DNA from 2 places in the Limnohabitans sp. TS-CS-82 genome. Region 2 is predicted to be linked to the other one. Evidence: riboswitches for the same ligand, from Rfam matches in the RefSeq annotation. Region 2 holds a riboswitch; the other holds the start of a gene.
The links. A riboswitch is a leader RNA that binds a small molecule or an ion and turns the genes downstream of it on or off. The one in region 2 is predicted to bind cobalamin.
Positions count from the first base shown of each region.

Region 1: another riboswitch for cobalamin. It lies ahead of C5F52_RS15185 (TonB-dependent receptor); the one in region 2 lies ahead of C5F52_RS11215 (TonB-dependent receptor domain-containing protein).

Region 1 covers NZ_PTQX01000007.1:120,929-128,642, forward strand. Annotated here, with positions in the region: gene ccoG (cytochrome c oxidase accessory protein CcoG) at 1-1,037, shown strand, start outside; gene C5F52_RS15145 (FixH family protein) at 1,044-1,334, shown strand; gene C5F52_RS15150 (hypothetical protein) at 1,390-1,698, shown strand; gene fnr (fumarate/nitrate reduction transcriptional regulator Fnr) at 1,695-2,432, opposite strand; gene hemN (oxygen-independent coproporphyrinogen III oxidase) at 2,509-3,897, shown strand; gene C5F52_RS15165 (sulfite exporter TauE/SafE family protein) at 3,897-4,610, shown strand; gene C5F52_RS15170 (sulfite exporter TauE/SafE family protein) at 4,611-5,426, opposite strand; gene C5F52_RS15175 (cell division protein ZapA) at 5,649-5,954, opposite strand; gene C5F52_RS15180 (DUF904 domain-containing protein) at 5,951-6,178, opposite strand; cobalamin riboswitch at 6,214-6,459, shown strand; gene C5F52_RS15185 (TonB-dependent receptor) at 6,535-7,714, shown strand, end outside.
Region 2 covers NZ_PTQX01000004.1:282,801-290,514, forward strand. Annotated here, with positions in the region: gene C5F52_RS11210 (ABC transporter substrate-binding protein) at 1-576, opposite strand, end outside; gene C5F52_RS11215 (TonB-dependent receptor domain-containing protein) at 582-2,471, opposite strand; cobalamin riboswitch at 2,547-2,790, opposite strand; gene C5F52_RS11220 (DUF904 domain-containing protein) at 2,826-3,047, shown strand; gene C5F52_RS11225 (cell division protein ZapA) at 3,044-3,349, shown strand; gene C5F52_RS11230 (sulfite exporter TauE/SafE family protein) at 3,576-4,391, shown strand; gene C5F52_RS11235 (sulfite exporter TauE/SafE family protein) at 4,429-5,151, opposite strand; gene hemN (oxygen-independent coproporphyrinogen III oxidase) at 5,157-6,575, opposite strand; partial or broken gene fnr (fumarate/nitrate reduction transcriptional regulator Fnr) at 6,656-7,390, shown strand; gene C5F52_RS11250 (hypothetical protein) at 7,387-7,683, opposite strand.

The DNA.
Region 1 (7,714 bases), on a different contig from region 2:
TTGAGCGCAAGGTCGAAGGCGATCGCTCAGCCCGCATGCGCTTGGATGATGCTGATTTCTCGTTAGAGAAATTGGTGAAGAAATGGTACAAGCACATCATCTGGATCTTCTTCTCGATCTGGACTGGCTTTACCTTTGTGGGTTATTTCACGCCCATCCGCGAATTGGCGATGGAATTCTTCCTGACCCAAATGAGTTCATGGGAACTGTTCTGGGTGTTCTTCTACGCCTTTGCCACGTATGGCAACGCAGGCTTCATGCGCGAACAGGTGTGCAAATACATGTGCCCCTATGCGCGCTTTCAAAGCGCCATGTTTGACAACGACACACTCATCGTCACGTATGACACAGAGCGTGGTGAGCCACGTGGCCCGCGCGCCAAGAAAGCTGAAGCAGGGGCTTTGAACTTGGGGGCCTGCGTCGACTGCACTTTGTGCGTGCAAGTGTGTCCCACCGGCATTGATATCCGCGATGGCTTGCAATACGAATGCATTGGCTGCGGTGCTTGCGCTGACGTGTGCGACACCGTGATGGACAAGATGGGCTATGCCCGTGGCTTGGTGCGCTACTCCACGCAAAATGCGATGGACAACAAGTGGACGCCCGCCCAAATCTGGCAACGCCTGATGCGCCCGCGCATTCAGATCTACACCATGATCTTGTTGGCTGTGACAGTGGGCTTGTTTGTGTCGTTGAGCTTGCGTACACCGTTCAAGGTTGACGTGGTGCGTGACCGCTCGACTTTGTCGCGCATCACGGAATACGGCACACTTGAAAATGTGTACCGTCTGCAAATCATGAACGCAGCGGAGAGCATTCAGACTTACCGCTTGTCAGTCAAAGGTTTGCCAGGTTTGAAAATCACGACCGATACCGAAGTCATGGTGGACCCTGCACAAGCCCGTTGGATTGTGTTGCGTGCCGATGTGCCTTATGGTTCTGTCGAGGGTGGCTCGCACAAAATCATGTTTGAAGTTCAGGCCTTGGGTACCGATGAGTTTGTGGTCGAAAAATCTGTGTTCATCGTTCCTAGGTAATGCATCATGAAACAAGAAACAACTGATACCAAAGCATGGTGGCAATATGGTCACGTTTGGCTCATCATCGCGGGCCCTGCTGCGGTCATTGTGGCGGGATTCATCACGTTGGCGATTGCCATTCGCGTGCCCGACCCCGTGGTGGCCGACGACTATTACCGCCGAGGCTTAGATATCAACAAAACCTTGGCGGCAGAAAAAGACATGCAGCTGGCACCCGCCATGCAGGCGCGTAACCATGTGGTGACGCCCAAAGCTGAGTCAGCCAAGCAAGAGACCCCCGCGAAAACCCCATGACTTGGCGCTGTCATTCGAGCCTAGACTGAACTCATTCCTGTTTAGGAGAATCAGAATGTTGGCTCAGCGAATGATGTGGATTGCATGGCCTGCTTTTTTAGTAGCAGGTGTTTTGGAAATGCTGGTGTTTGCGTTTGTAGACCCGCAAGATATGCAATGGTTTGGTCAGCCTATTGAGCTCTCACGACAAGGTGTCTATACCTTGTCGTTTTTTGTTTTCTGGATGGTCACGGCAGCCTCCAGCGCATTGACCACCTTGCTGTCGGTATCACCGTTTGAAATGAACCGTTGCCCGATGGTGCCAACAGAGCGACCTGATGGCTGCCCCAAGCAAGAGGTGTGTTGCGACCCTGTCGCTGTTTAAATAGGTTGGCAGGTTTGTGCGTTCACGATGAGCTTGAGCGCATCGGCATTCAAAATGCGCACATGGCGTTGTTTGACTTCTACGACGCCGTCTTCTACAAACTTTGAAAACGTGCGGCTCACCGTTTCGAGTTTGAGCCCAAGGTAGCTGCCAATATCTTCGCGCGTCATGCGCAAAATGAGTTCAGACTGAGAGAACCCTCTGGCGTGCAGGCGCTGCACCAAGTTCAACAAGAACGCCGCGAGACGCTCTTCTGCACGCATGCTGCCCAGCAGCAACATCACACCGTTTTCACGCACGATTTCTCGGCTCATGATTTTGTGGACATGGCGCTGCAGGGACGTGATTTCGCGCGACAGCTCTTCAATGCGATCAAAAGGCATCACGCACACTTCGGCGTCTTCCAGTGCCACCGCATCGCAGGTGTGGTGGTCGCTCACGATGCCGTCTAGACCGATGATTTCACCGGCCATTTGAAAACCCGTCACTTGGTCGCGGCCGTCCTCAGCAGAGATGCGTGTTTTGAAGAAGCCTGTGCGAATGGCGTACAGCGCATTGAACTTGTCACCATTCCTGAACAGGTTGTCACCACGTGCCACTTTGCGGCGTGTGGCCACCACTTCGTCCACACGCTCCATCTCGCTCTCGTTCAAGCCTAAAGGCATGCACAGTTCGCGCAAATTGCAATTGGAACAGGCGACTTTGATACTGGTGGAATTCATGGGGTCTGACAGTCGTTTGTGTTGATGCAGGTCAACTTTTTGCTGCGCCTGCACGCCTATTATGGAGCGCAAATTTAGGTGTGAACTTATGCATTCTCTTGTCCTCAATCCAGAACTTTTGCAGCGCTATGACGTGGCGGGGCCGCGTTACACCTCGTATCCCACGGCAGACCGATTTGTGGAGGCGTTTGGTGAGGCCGATTATTTGCAAGCGTTAGAGCAACGCCGCGATGGTGTGGGCGCCAAAGCCTATCCCTTGTCGCTGTATGTGCACATCCCGTTTTGCGAGTCACTGTGTTACTACTGCGCCTGTAACAAGATCATCACCAAACACCACGAGCGTGGCGCAGAGTATTTGCGCTACCTTGAGCGCGAGGTTGATCTAAACATTGCGCACCTTGGTCAAGGTCAAGTGGTGTCTCAATTGCACTTGGGTGGCGGTAGCCCGACGTTTTTGAGTGATGCAGAGTTGGCGCAACTCATGGCCATGCTGCGTCGCAACTTTCAGTTTGCGCCAGGCGGTGAATACTCGGTCGAGATTGACCCACGCACGGTGACGCGTGAGCGATTGGCCCACTTGGCGGAACTGGGCTTTAACCGCCTGAGCTTTGGCGTGCAAGACTTTGAGCCCGCCGTGCAAAAAGCGGTGCATCGTATTCAACCCGCTGAGCAAGTGTTTGACTTGGTTGCTGCTGCGCGCGAATTGGGTTTTGAATCCGTCAATGCCGATTTGATTTATGGCTTGCCCATGCAAACGCCAGAAACCTTTGAGCGCACTTTGGAAAAAATCACCCAACTGCGTCCCGACCGCATTGCCTTGTATGCCTATGCGCACTTGCCCGAGCGCTTCAAGCCACAGCGTCGCATCCATACGCAAGACTTGCCGCCTGCGGCTTCGAAGCTGGTCATGTTGTCCAGCGCGATGCGTGTGTTGGTGGAGGCCGGTTATGTGTACGTGGGCATGGACCACTTTGCCTTACCCAACGACGCGCTGGCTGTGGCCAAGCGCCAAGGCCGCTTGCACCGCAACTTTCAAGGCTACAGCACGCAGCCCGATTGCGATCTGATTGCCTTGGGTGTTTCTTCCATCGGTCGCGTGGGCCCCACCTTCAGTCAAAACGTCAAGACCTTGGACGAGTATTACGACTTGCTCAACCAAGGCCGTTTGCCCGTGGCACGTGGCATGGCTTTGTCGCGTGATGACTTGGTGCGTCGCACCGTCATCATGGCACTGATGTGCCAAGGTAGCGTGCTGTTTGAATCGGTCGAGTTGGCGCACTTGGTGGACTTCAAAAAATACTTCGCAGCAGAGATGGAAAGCTTGGCCACCATGCAAGCGCAGGGCTTGTTGACCATGGACGATGCGGGCATTCACGTGACCGAGCTGGGTTGGTTCTTTGTGCGTGGCGTCGCCATGGTCTTTGACAAATACCTGCAAGCCGACAAGAACCGCGCAAGGTTCTCTAAAATCATCTGATGAACACAACTTTGGCTCTCACCGCACTCTTGATGGGGCTCGCGGGTGGGCCGCACTGTTTGGCCATGTGCGGTGCGGCCTGTGCAGGTATTGGGCGTGCTGCCCAAAAACAATCAGGCGGGCAGGGCGTGTCTGCCATGCTTTTGTTTCAACTCGGCCGCGTCATCGGCTACAGCGCTTTAGGCGCAGTGGCCGCCAGCACCATGCAAGGCGTGGGTTGGCTCAGCACCCAGTCGGCTGTGTTTCGCCCCGTCTGGACCTTGATGCACATCGTGGCCTTCATGGTGGGTGGTTTGTTGCTGTGGCGCGGTGAGCAGCCCATTTGGCTCGAAGACTTTGGCCGTGGCATTTGGCGTCGTGTGCAAAGCATGACGGCGCACCTCAAGCTGCGCAATGGTGGCGCAGTTGTCTTGGGTGTGTTGTGGGCGTTGATGCCTTGTGGTTTGCTGTATGGCGCGCTCTTGGTGGCTGCGCTCAGCAACAGCCCGCTAGAGGGCGCAGGCGTGATGGCCCTGTTTGCATTGGGTAGCGCTGTGGTGCTGACGATTGGCCCTTGGGTCTGGCTGCGTTTGCGAGGTGGGCAAATCATCAGCACAGGCAACGGAGCATGGGGTGTGCGCTTAGCGGGTTTGGCTTTGGCCGCTAGCTCGGGTTGGACCCTGTGGATGGGTCTGGTGGAGTACCAAGCCCCATGGTGCTTGGTGCCTCAGTGATCAGCTGGTGATGCCTTTGTAAAACATATAGGCGGCCAGCACATACAAGACGCTGGCAAACACACGCTTGAGTTTTTTGACGGGCAACATGTGCGCGGCCTTGGCGCCCAAAGGGGCAGTGAACACGCTGCAAGCAGCAATGACAACCAAAGCTGGCACCCAAATAAAACCAAATGCATCCGCAGGTAAACCTTCCACCGTCATGCCACTGACGATGTAGCCCGCCACGTTGGCGACAGCAATAGGAAAGCCTAAGGCTGCGCTGGTGGCCACGGCGTTGTGAATGGCCACGTTGCACCAGGTCATGAACGGCACGCTGATAAAGCCGCCGCCAGCACCGACCAAACCAGAGAGAAAACCAATCGCACCGCCTGCACCCATCAGGCCAGCCGTGGCGGGCACTTGGCGTGTAGGCGCTGGCTTTTTATCTAAGAACATTTGCGTGGCTGAGAAGCCCACAAACAAGCCAAAGAAGATGGCCAAGTAAGAGCCTTTGAGCCAGTAAAACACACCTAAGCTGCCAATCATGCTGCCCAGCACGATGCCTGGCGCCAAGCCTTTGACCAAATCCCAACGCACTGCGCCACGCTTGTGGTGCGCGCGCACGCTAGAGACTGAGGTGAAGATGATGGTGGCCATCGACGTGGCAATGGCCATCTTGACCGCAAGGTCTGCATCGACGCCGCGGTGCGAAAGCATGAAAGTGATGAAGGGCACCATCACCATGCCGCCCCCAATGCCAAGCAGCCCGGCTAAAAAGCCTGTGCAAATGCCGAGTGCAGCGAGTTCAAAAATCAGTTGGGGTTGGAGGTCCATGAGAGCGCAGGCCTTGAGAAAGTAGAAGGTGTCTGCAAGGCTCCTCAAGGCCGTCATCCTGAACCGGGGGTTCAGGTGGGCGAGGTCAGGTCAACGTTGGGTTCATCTGACGCGAGACGATCACGCTCATCAACCGATGTTCCAAGCCCGAGCTCTATGAGCATTGGTTCAAGGAAATATAAAGCCCCAAGGACTTGCAGACACGTTGATTGTAGGCGCCGCTTAGATGAGTTGGTTGTCGCGTGCGAGCACTGCATCCATACGCTGCAGCAAGTTGTGCAGGTCGGTGCTAGAAGCGCTGCTATCGCCGCTGGCTTGCACAGCAGCAGGGCGATCGGTCAAGTCAAATGCCAAGTTGAGGGCTGCCAACACCGCAATGCGGTCGCGGGCTTTGATCTTGCCGGCATCGCGAATCTTGCACATGGCCTCGTCCACTTTGGCCACGGCTTGACCCAAACGCGTTTCGCCACCTTCGGGGCAGCCCAGCACGTAGCCTTGGCCCATGATTTGAACTTCGATTTGCTTCACGCGATGTCCTTTGTCTGTGCCTCTGCGCCTTGGGGTAGGCGATCAATCAATGCGTCAATGCGGTGGCGCGCTGCGCCAAGGCGTGACTTGAGCAAGTCGCGCTCATGCGTGAGTTCTTGCACTTGCGTGGCCAGCAAGGCATTGGTGCGTTGCAGTTCTTCGTGGCGCAGCAATAAATGCTCGACGCGCTGGGCAATTTGATCGATCAGGGGTGTTTGTGACATGGCCTGTGCATTTTAAGGTGGCTGCAAGGTTAATTGCTAAAATTGCCAATGTTGGTGCTCGAGGTGTGGTTCACACGCCTCAGTTCAACGGGAAGCAGGAGGGTTGCGTCGACTTGCTCGACAAACACCTAACCTGCGCTGCCCCCGCAACGGTCAAGCGGACGAGCCCTTGTGCTCCGCTTCTGTCACACAAGCCACTGAACGCCTTGAACAAGCGTTTGGGAAGGCGACAGAGGTAGTCTCCGCCAGCCCGGATACCGGCCAACAAGGTGGCGGTGCGTCTAAAAACGCACCGCTAAATCGCTCAAGCACTGTCGGGGAAGGCGGTGAGAGCATGACATGTTGGTATTTAAATCATGAAAAAATCTATTCGCGCACGCGCGTTTGCTCCTGCGCTTTCTGTTTTGTCTTTGGCTGTTGTTGCGTCTGTCCATGCTCAAGCTATGAATGATCGTGTGCTTCCCGATGCGGTCATCACGGCGAATCGAATACCTCAAGATCCAACGCTTCTGCCGATGGGTGTTTCAGTAATCACGGCTGAGGAAATTCGATCTGCTGGTGTGACAGATGCAAGCGACGCCATTCGATGGTTAGGGGGCGCTGTGACACGTATTGATACAACTGGGGGGCGCAATCCGACGTTAGATATACGTGGCTTCGGCGAAACAGCTAGCAGCAATTTGGTCATCATGGTGGATGGTGTTCGATTGAACGAAGGTGATATGGGCGGAGCCGCAATCAGCTGGATTCCAGTAGACAGCATAGAGCGGATTGAAATTGTCCGTGGTAGCGGAGCTGTTTTGCATGGGGAAGGGGCTACAGCTGGCATGATTAACATCATCACCGGTCGAGGAATGGCTGAGTCTGGTGGTGCGGTGTCTGTTGGCGCAGGTAACAACGGTACACGTGATGTTCGTGTTGAGATGCGAACCGCATCTGAGAACTGGAAATCACAAATTTATGGTGCAGCGCTGAATTCAGATAATCATCGCGACAACTTTCGTGTTCAAGAGCGAAATGCCTTGGCCAGAACAACATGGTCTGATGGGGGGCAGAGCTTGTCTGCTCAATTAGGCGTGCAGTCACAAGCTGGTGGCTTGCCAGGTGGCATTAACGTTTCGGAGTTTCAAAATAATCCGCGTCAATCTTTCAAGCTCAATGACAACGGAAAAACTGATACAGCTAATCTATTGCTAAGTGTAGAACTGCCGTTAGATGTTTGGAGGGTTGGCGCTGATGTAAATCACCGTAATGTTCAATCGAAGGGGTATTACATCGCTGATGGATACACCAGTGATAGCAAAACCGATACAACGCGTGTCGGATTGAGAGCTTGGCGCAGCCTGTCCATGTTGCAAGCAGCGGGGCGTTTTATAGTTGGACTGGACTCTGAGCGCTGGGAGCAAGATAAAGTACTTTTGGCTCCGACGTGGGGCACAAATGTTCGTATCAATCAGTCTTCGGATGCCCTGTACGTTCGTCAAGAATTGGATTGGACGCCAGTGGGCATTAAGGCGTTTGCCGGTGTCCGGCACA
Region 2 (7,714 bases):
GGTTTGGCCACTCGCAATGATGCGGTCTTTGCCCATAGACATTTGTGCCAACTCAGGAAAACAATCGTCGCCACCGGCAATGCCAATCAGCTCAGACACCCAACGAATCGCGCTGATGTGCGGCTCGTCCCACTCTTCAAAATACACCTTGGGTCGGCGCTTGAATGTGGCCGCCGTCTTTTGAATACCGTCCAACTGCGCACGCATTTGCTGCAAACGCTGCAGGCCTTGTTCGGCTTGGCCGACCATCGCAGCCACTTGGTACAGCACAGAAAAAATCTCGTCGACGCTGCGTTGGTTGAACACCGTGACCTGCACACCCGCACGGATGAGCAAGGCGGCAATATCCGCCTGCAAATCAGAAAAACCAAACACGCAATCGGGCTTGAGCGCCAAGATCTTGTCAATCTTGGCGCTCAAAAACGCGCTCACTTTAGGCTTCTCATCACGCGCACGACGTGGGCGCACGGTGTAACCCGAGATACCCACAATGCGCGCCTCTTCCCCCAGCATGTACAGCCACTCTGTCGTTTCCTCGGTGAGGCAGACGATGCGTTGGGGAAGAAGATCAAGCATGCAAGTTACTTGGGTTGGTATTGCAAGGTGGCGTAGATGCCGCGACCTGGGGTGTTGTACCCCCCCGCGATCACGTAATGACGATCAAACGCATTTTCCAAGCGAACGCGGGCTGTCCAATCGGTATCAATTTTCCGACTGGCATAAAACGACCAAATGGAATAACCCGCAAGCATGTCAGAGTTCACTTCGTTAAAGTTTGGTCTTGCACCAGTTGCAAACAACTTGACGCCCAGCTCATAGTCAAGAAAGACTTTAGAAATGTCTATCGACCCATAATTTTTTGCACGACGTCCTGGCGCATATCCACCCGTGATGTTTTTTGGATCTTGCGTTACCGCTGAAAGCTTGACACTATGTCCCATCCAACGGGTCCTCAATGATGCATCAACCCCTTTGTTTTCAACTTCACCAGCATTCCTAACTGCCCATTGCCCTTGCGCATCTTCAAACCAGTCAATGGAATTGTGGGTCATCGTGTGGAAATAGGCGATGCGACCCAAGGTCTGTTGATCAGCATAAACAAGTCCCGTTTCTTTCGACTTGAACTCTTCTTGCTTCAAGCTTGGACTATTTGAAATTTCAGTCGCAGAGGGTGCTCGAAAACCCGTTGATACAGTTCCTGTAACTTTCCACGTAGAGGTCAGTTGGTAACCCGCCCCAAGAAGTGTTGATGTGGCATTGGGCTGCAATGAACTGACGCTCAACGCATCTCGGTAATCAGAGCTAATCAAATCGCGTCGCAAATTGGCTTGAAGGGTCAACTTATCCATCTTCTGCGTCATGCCAACATAACCCGCAACTGTGCGCTTTTCAAACTCGAAGCTGTTGTATTCCTCGTGCTTATCTGAAACGTAATCCAACCCTGCCGTTGCTGCTGTATTGGGATTTGCTTGGTAGTGATTGCTCCAATTAACAGCGCTTTGATGCGAGTTGTAACGGCCGTTATTTAGACCATTTTTAAATTCTTCGTAACTTGTCACGGAATCCGAAAAATTAACGGTAGTGCTCCACGCATCACTGACTTGTCGTCGAACATACGCGCTGCCCACGTTGGTTTTTTTCAAGGAACGGTGCACATCGGTCGGCAGCGAGGCTGAATAATCAGGGTTCGATTTTGCGTCGTAATCAGCGTCTGTTGTCTGCGTTCTAAAGCGCATGCCAATCTCTGTGTCCGAATTCAATTTCTTGCTCAACTTGGCACTGAAATATTCGGCGTTGTAGCCGTCACGATCAGGATTAACACGGTTGCTCAAGGCTGGGTCCATGGATGTAAAGCCCGTCGAAGACTTTTGTCCGGCATTCACATCAAAGCCATAGTCTGACGATGTACCGCCTAAACCCACATTCATGTCTGCTGTATTTTTTGAACCATAACCTATTGATCCGTAAGCTTTTGGAGCTCCTTTACCTTGGCGCGTGTAAATGTTAATCACACCACCAATCGCAGCATCACCATAGAGAGCACCTGCATTCCCACGCAAAATTTCGATGCGTTCAATTTGTGACAAAGGCATATCGGTAACTGTCAAAAATCCACCACCATCGGCTTGCGTCTTGACCCCATCAATTAAGACGACCAAATTTTTACTTTCCTGTCCCCGCAAAAAAATGGATGTTTGTGAGCCTGGGCCACCGTTCCTGCCATATTCAACGCCAGATTCGCCCTGCAACAAATCAACCAGCGTGGGCGCCTGCGACTTTTCAATGTCTTGACGTGTGATCACCGACACAGAGGACAACACCTCTGACAAAGGCTGCTCCATGCGCGAAGCAGAAATCACCACAGGATTAATTTCAATGCCTTGCGCCTGAACGCTCGCAGCGACAGCCAAAGACAAAACAGAGAGCGCAGGCACAAACGCGCGCGCACGGAGACGAATAGATTTCTTCATGATTTAAAACCAACAGTTGTGTGCCCTCACCGCCTTCCCCGACAGTGCTTGAGCGTTCAAGCAGCACGTTTTTAGACGCACCGCCACCTTGTTGGCCGGTATCCGGGCTGGCGGAGACTACCTCTGTCGCCTTCCCAAACGCTTGTTCAAGGCGCTCAGTGGCTTGTGTGACAGAAGCGGAGCCAAAGGGCTCGTCCGCTTGACCGTTGCGGGGGCAGCGCAGGTTGGGTGTTGTCGAGCGAGCGACGCGACCTTCCTGCTTCCCGTTGAACTGCAGCGTGTGAACCACGCGGCGAGCACCAACATTTCAAATTTTAGCGGCTAACCTTTCAGCCACCTTAAAATGTGCGGGCCATGTCAAACACACCCCTGATCGATCAAATCGCCGAACGCGTGGAGCGTTTGCTGCTGCGTCATGAAGAACTGATGCGCACCAACGCCTTGCTGACCGCACAAGTGCAAGAACTCACCCACGAGCGCGATCTGATGAAGTCGCGCCTGAGTGCCGCGCGTCATCGCATTGATGCATTGATTGAGCGCTTACCGCAAAGCTCGACCGAGAAAGACAAAGCATGAAGCAAATCGAAGTTCAAATCATGGGTCAAGGCTATGTGTTGGGTTGCCCCGAGGGTGGCGAAACACGTTTGGGCCAAGCGGTGGGCAAAGTGGACGAGGCCATGTGCAAGATTCGCGATGCCGGCAAGATCAAAGCGCGCGACCGTATCGCGGTTTTAGCTGCACTGAACTTGGCGTTTGACTTGACTGACCGCCCCACTTCGGTGCCAAACGAGAGCGATCTCAGTGCATCCACAGCGCAAATGCAAGCCCTGCTGCAACGACTCGACAACGTGCTCGCCAGCGACAACCGGTTGCTCTAAAGCGCGCCTACAATGGCGCGGTCTGCAAGTCCTTGGGGCTTTATATTTCCTTGAACCAATGCTCATATGAGCCCGGGCTTGGAACATCGTTTGATGAGCGTGATCGTCTCGCGTCAGATGAACCCAACGTCAAACTGACCTCGCCCACCTGAACCCCCGGTTCAGGATGACGGCCCCGAGGCCCTTGCAGACACCTTCTTCTTTTGTCTTAAGGCCTCGCCCTCTCATGGACCTCCAACCCCAACTGATCTTCGAACTCGCCGCATTAGGCATTTGCACAGGTTTTCTGGCAGGCTTATTGGGCATCGGAGGTGGCATGGTGATGGTGCCATTCATCACCATCCTGTTGTCGCAGCGAGGCGTTGACGCCAACTTAGCCGTCAAGATGGCGATTGCCACATCGATGGCCACCATCATCTTCACGTCCATCTCTAGCGTGCGCGCCCATCACAAACGTGGCGCTGTGCGTTGGGACTTGGTCAAAGGTTTGGCACCCGGCATCGTGCTGGGCAGCATGATTGGCAGCTTGGGCGTGTTTGCCATTCTCAAAGGTTCTTACTTAGCCACATTCTTTGGCTTGTTTGTTGGCTTCTCAGCCACACAAATGTTTTTGGACAAAAAACCTGCCCCCACACGTCAAGTGCCCGGTCCCGTGGGATTGGCCGGTGCAGGCGGTGCGATTGGCTTTTTGTCAGGCTTGGTCGGTGCGGGTGGCGGCTTTATCAGCGTGCCCTTTATGGCTTGGTGCAACGTGGCGATTCACAATGCCGTGGCCACCAGCTCGGCACTGGGTTTTCCGATTGCGTTGGCCAACGTGCTGGGCTATGTCATCAGCGGCCGCTCGGTCGAGGGCTTGCCCGCTGACGCCTTTGGGTACATCTGGGTGCCCGCATTGGTGGTGATCGCGTTGTGCAGCGTATTCACGGCGCCTTTGGGCGCCAAAGCTGCACACAGCCTGCCTGTCAAAAAGCTCAAGCGTGTGTTTGCCATCGTGTTGTATTTGCTGGCGGCCTACATGCTTTACAAAGGCTTGTCGAGCTGAAAGACAAGGCCCGTTCTGGCTTTCGAACGTTTTTACGCTATTGCGGCACCACGCACCAAGGCGCTTGGTACTCCACCAAGCCCATCCACAAGGCCCAGCCAGAACTAACAGCCAAAGCTAAGCCAGCCAAGCGCACACCCCATGCCCCGCTGGATGCGCCCGCAACGCCAGAAGGCTTAAAGCCGCGCATACGCAACCATAACCAAGGGCCGACGGTCAGCACCACGGCACTGCCCAAGGCGAACAAAGCCATCACGCCTGCACCTTCTAAAGGGCTGTTGCTCAAAGCAGCCACCAGCAAGGCGCCATACAACAAACCACAGGGCATCAGTGCCCACAAGAAACCCAAAATAACGGCGCCGCCGTTGCGCAATTTGAGATGCGCGGTCATGGCCTGCACACGTCGCCAAATGCTGCGCCCCATGCCATCGAGCCACACGGGTTGCTCTGCGCGCCACAACAGCAGCAAGCCCACCAAAAACGCAAACAGATGCAGCAAAGTCCACACAGGACGAAACACGGCCGATTGCGTGCTGAGCCAACCCACCCCTTGCATAGTGGATGCAGCCATTGCGCCCAATGTGCTGTAGCCAGCGATGCGACCAAGTTGGAACAACAGCATCGCAGACGTGCCTTGACCCGCGCCTTGCTTTTGCGCCGATCGGCCAATGCCAGCACAGACAGCGCCGCACATTGCCAAACAATGCGGACCGCCTGCCAACCCCATCAGCAACGCTGTGAGGGCCAAAGTTGAATTCATCACCATCAGATGATTTTAGAGAACCTCGCGCGGTTGCGGTCTGTTTGCAAATACTTATCAAACACCATGGCAACGCCACGCACAAAGAACCAACCCAACTCCGTCACCTGAATACCCGTGGCATCGAGCACCACAAGCCCTTGTGTTTGCATCTGTAACAAGGCTTCTATCTCTTGCGCAAAATACGGCTCAAAATCAATCAGATGCGCCAACTCGATGGACTCAAACAGCACATGCCCTTGACACATCAGCGCCATGATGACCGACTGCCTCACCAAATCGTCACGTGACATGGCCAAGCCGCGCTCCACCGGCAAGCGACCTTGGTCTAGCAAATCGTAATAAGCCTCTAAGGTCTTCACGTTTTGGCTGAAGGTGCTGCCCACACGGCCAATCGAAGACACACCCAAAGCCACCAAATCACAATCGGGCTGCGTGCTGTAGCCTTGAAAATTGCGGTGCAAGCGCCCTTGGCGTTTGGCGACAGCCAGCGCATCGGTGGCCAATGCAAAGTGATCCATGCCCACGTAAACGTAACCCGCAGCCATCAACACACGCATGGCACTGGCCAGCATGGCCAACTTAGAGGCCGCGGGCGGCAGGTCTTGCGCATGAATGCGACGTTGTGGCTTAAACCGTTCAGGCAAATGCGCGTAGGCGTACAAAGCAATGCGATCAGGCCGCAGCTTCACCACTTGCGCCAAGGTGCGCTCAAACGTCTCGGGGCTTTGCATGGGCAAGCCGTAAATCAAATCCACGTTGATGGACTCAAACCCCAACTCACGCGAGGCCGCGACCAAATCAAACACCTGAGCGGCAGGTTGAATGCGATGCACGGCTTTTTGCACGGCAGGCTCGAAATCTTGGACACCAAAACTCAGGCGGTTGAACTCTAACTCTCTCAATAGCTTCAAACGCTCGGGCGTGACGGTGCGTGGGTCAACCTCCATAGAGTATTCACCGCCCGGTGTGAACACAAAATGACGGCGCAGCATGGCCATCAAATCCTGCAACTCAACATCACTCAAAAACGTGGGGCTACCGCCACCGAGATGCAATTGAGAAACTGTCTGCCCCGCCCCCAAGTGCGCAACATTAAGCTCGACCTCGCGACTCAAATATCGCAAATACTCCGCACCACGCTCATGGTGTTTGGTGATGATTTTGTTGCACGCACAGTAGTAACACAGTGACTCACAAAACGGAATGTGCACATAGATCGACAAGGGGTACATCTTGGTCCCGACGCCCGCACGTCGCTGCTCAAGCGCTTGCACATAATCGGCTTCACCAAAGGCCTCCACAAACCGATCGGCTGTGGGATAGGAGGTGTAACGCGGCCCCGCCACGTCATAACGCTGCAGCAATTCAGGGCTGATCACAACGGGTGCAACTTCTGCAGACAACAAGCGTGAGGAAGACATAAGTTCACAATCATATTTAGACAACATAATGTGACTTGAATCTGCTTTTTTAGTTTTGACTCAAGTCAAAAAACCGGTCTGCCTCACGTATGAATTCCCACAGTATCAAAGTCGCCTGCTCTAACTGCAATCTGCGTGAATTGTGTATGCCGATGGGTCTCACAGACGCAGACATGAAGCGCATCGACGAGGTGGTGGCCACGCGTCGCAAAGTCCCTAAAGGGGAAAACCTTTTCCACAACGGCGAAAAATTCAACGCGCTCTACGCAATCCGCACCGGATTTTTTAAAACCTGTGTGTCGTCCGAGGATGGTCGCGACCAAGTCACGGGATTTCAAATGGCAGGCGAAGTGATCGGGCTCGACGGCATCGTCAGCGACCGCCACACCTGCGATGCCGTTGCCCTAGAAGATGCCGAAGTCTGCGTGATGCCCTTCGACCGAATCGAAGAACTGTCGCGCGAGGTGAATGCACTGCAGCACCATGTGCACAAAATCATGAGCCGCGAAATCGTGCGCGAACACGGCGTGATGCTGATGTTGGGCAGCATGCGCGCAGAAGAACGTTTAGCCGCGTTCTTGTTGAACTTGGTGCAACGTTTGCATGCACGCGGGTTCTCGCAATCGGAATTGGTCTTGCGCATGACGCGCGAAGAAATTGGCAGCTACTTAGGCCTCAAGCTAGAAACCGTCAGCCGCACGTTTTCAAAGTTTGCAGATGACAAGATCATTGAAGTCAAACAGCGCCATGTGCGCATCTTGAACACCGATGCACTCAAGGCGCTGGTCAACACGCCTGCTTGCGGTCCGCTTTAATCGCAGCAACTCTCTTGCTTGGGGCACCCATCGGGGCGCTCTGTAGGCACCATCGGGCAACGATTCACCTCAAAAGGTGAAGCCGACAACAAGGTGGTCAACGCACTCGACGCGGCGCACACGATCCAGAAGGCAAAGAAAGACAAGGTGTAAATACCTTGCCTTGACACATCAATGGGCTGCCCTGCCCATTGCATGTCCTCAGGGTCCACCATCGCGAAAACCAAGATTTCTAAAACACCAGCCAGCAAAAAGGCTGGCCAAATAATCCACATCATTCGTTGCGCCAACATCACGTTCTCCCAAAGGAAAGATTTTTGGTCA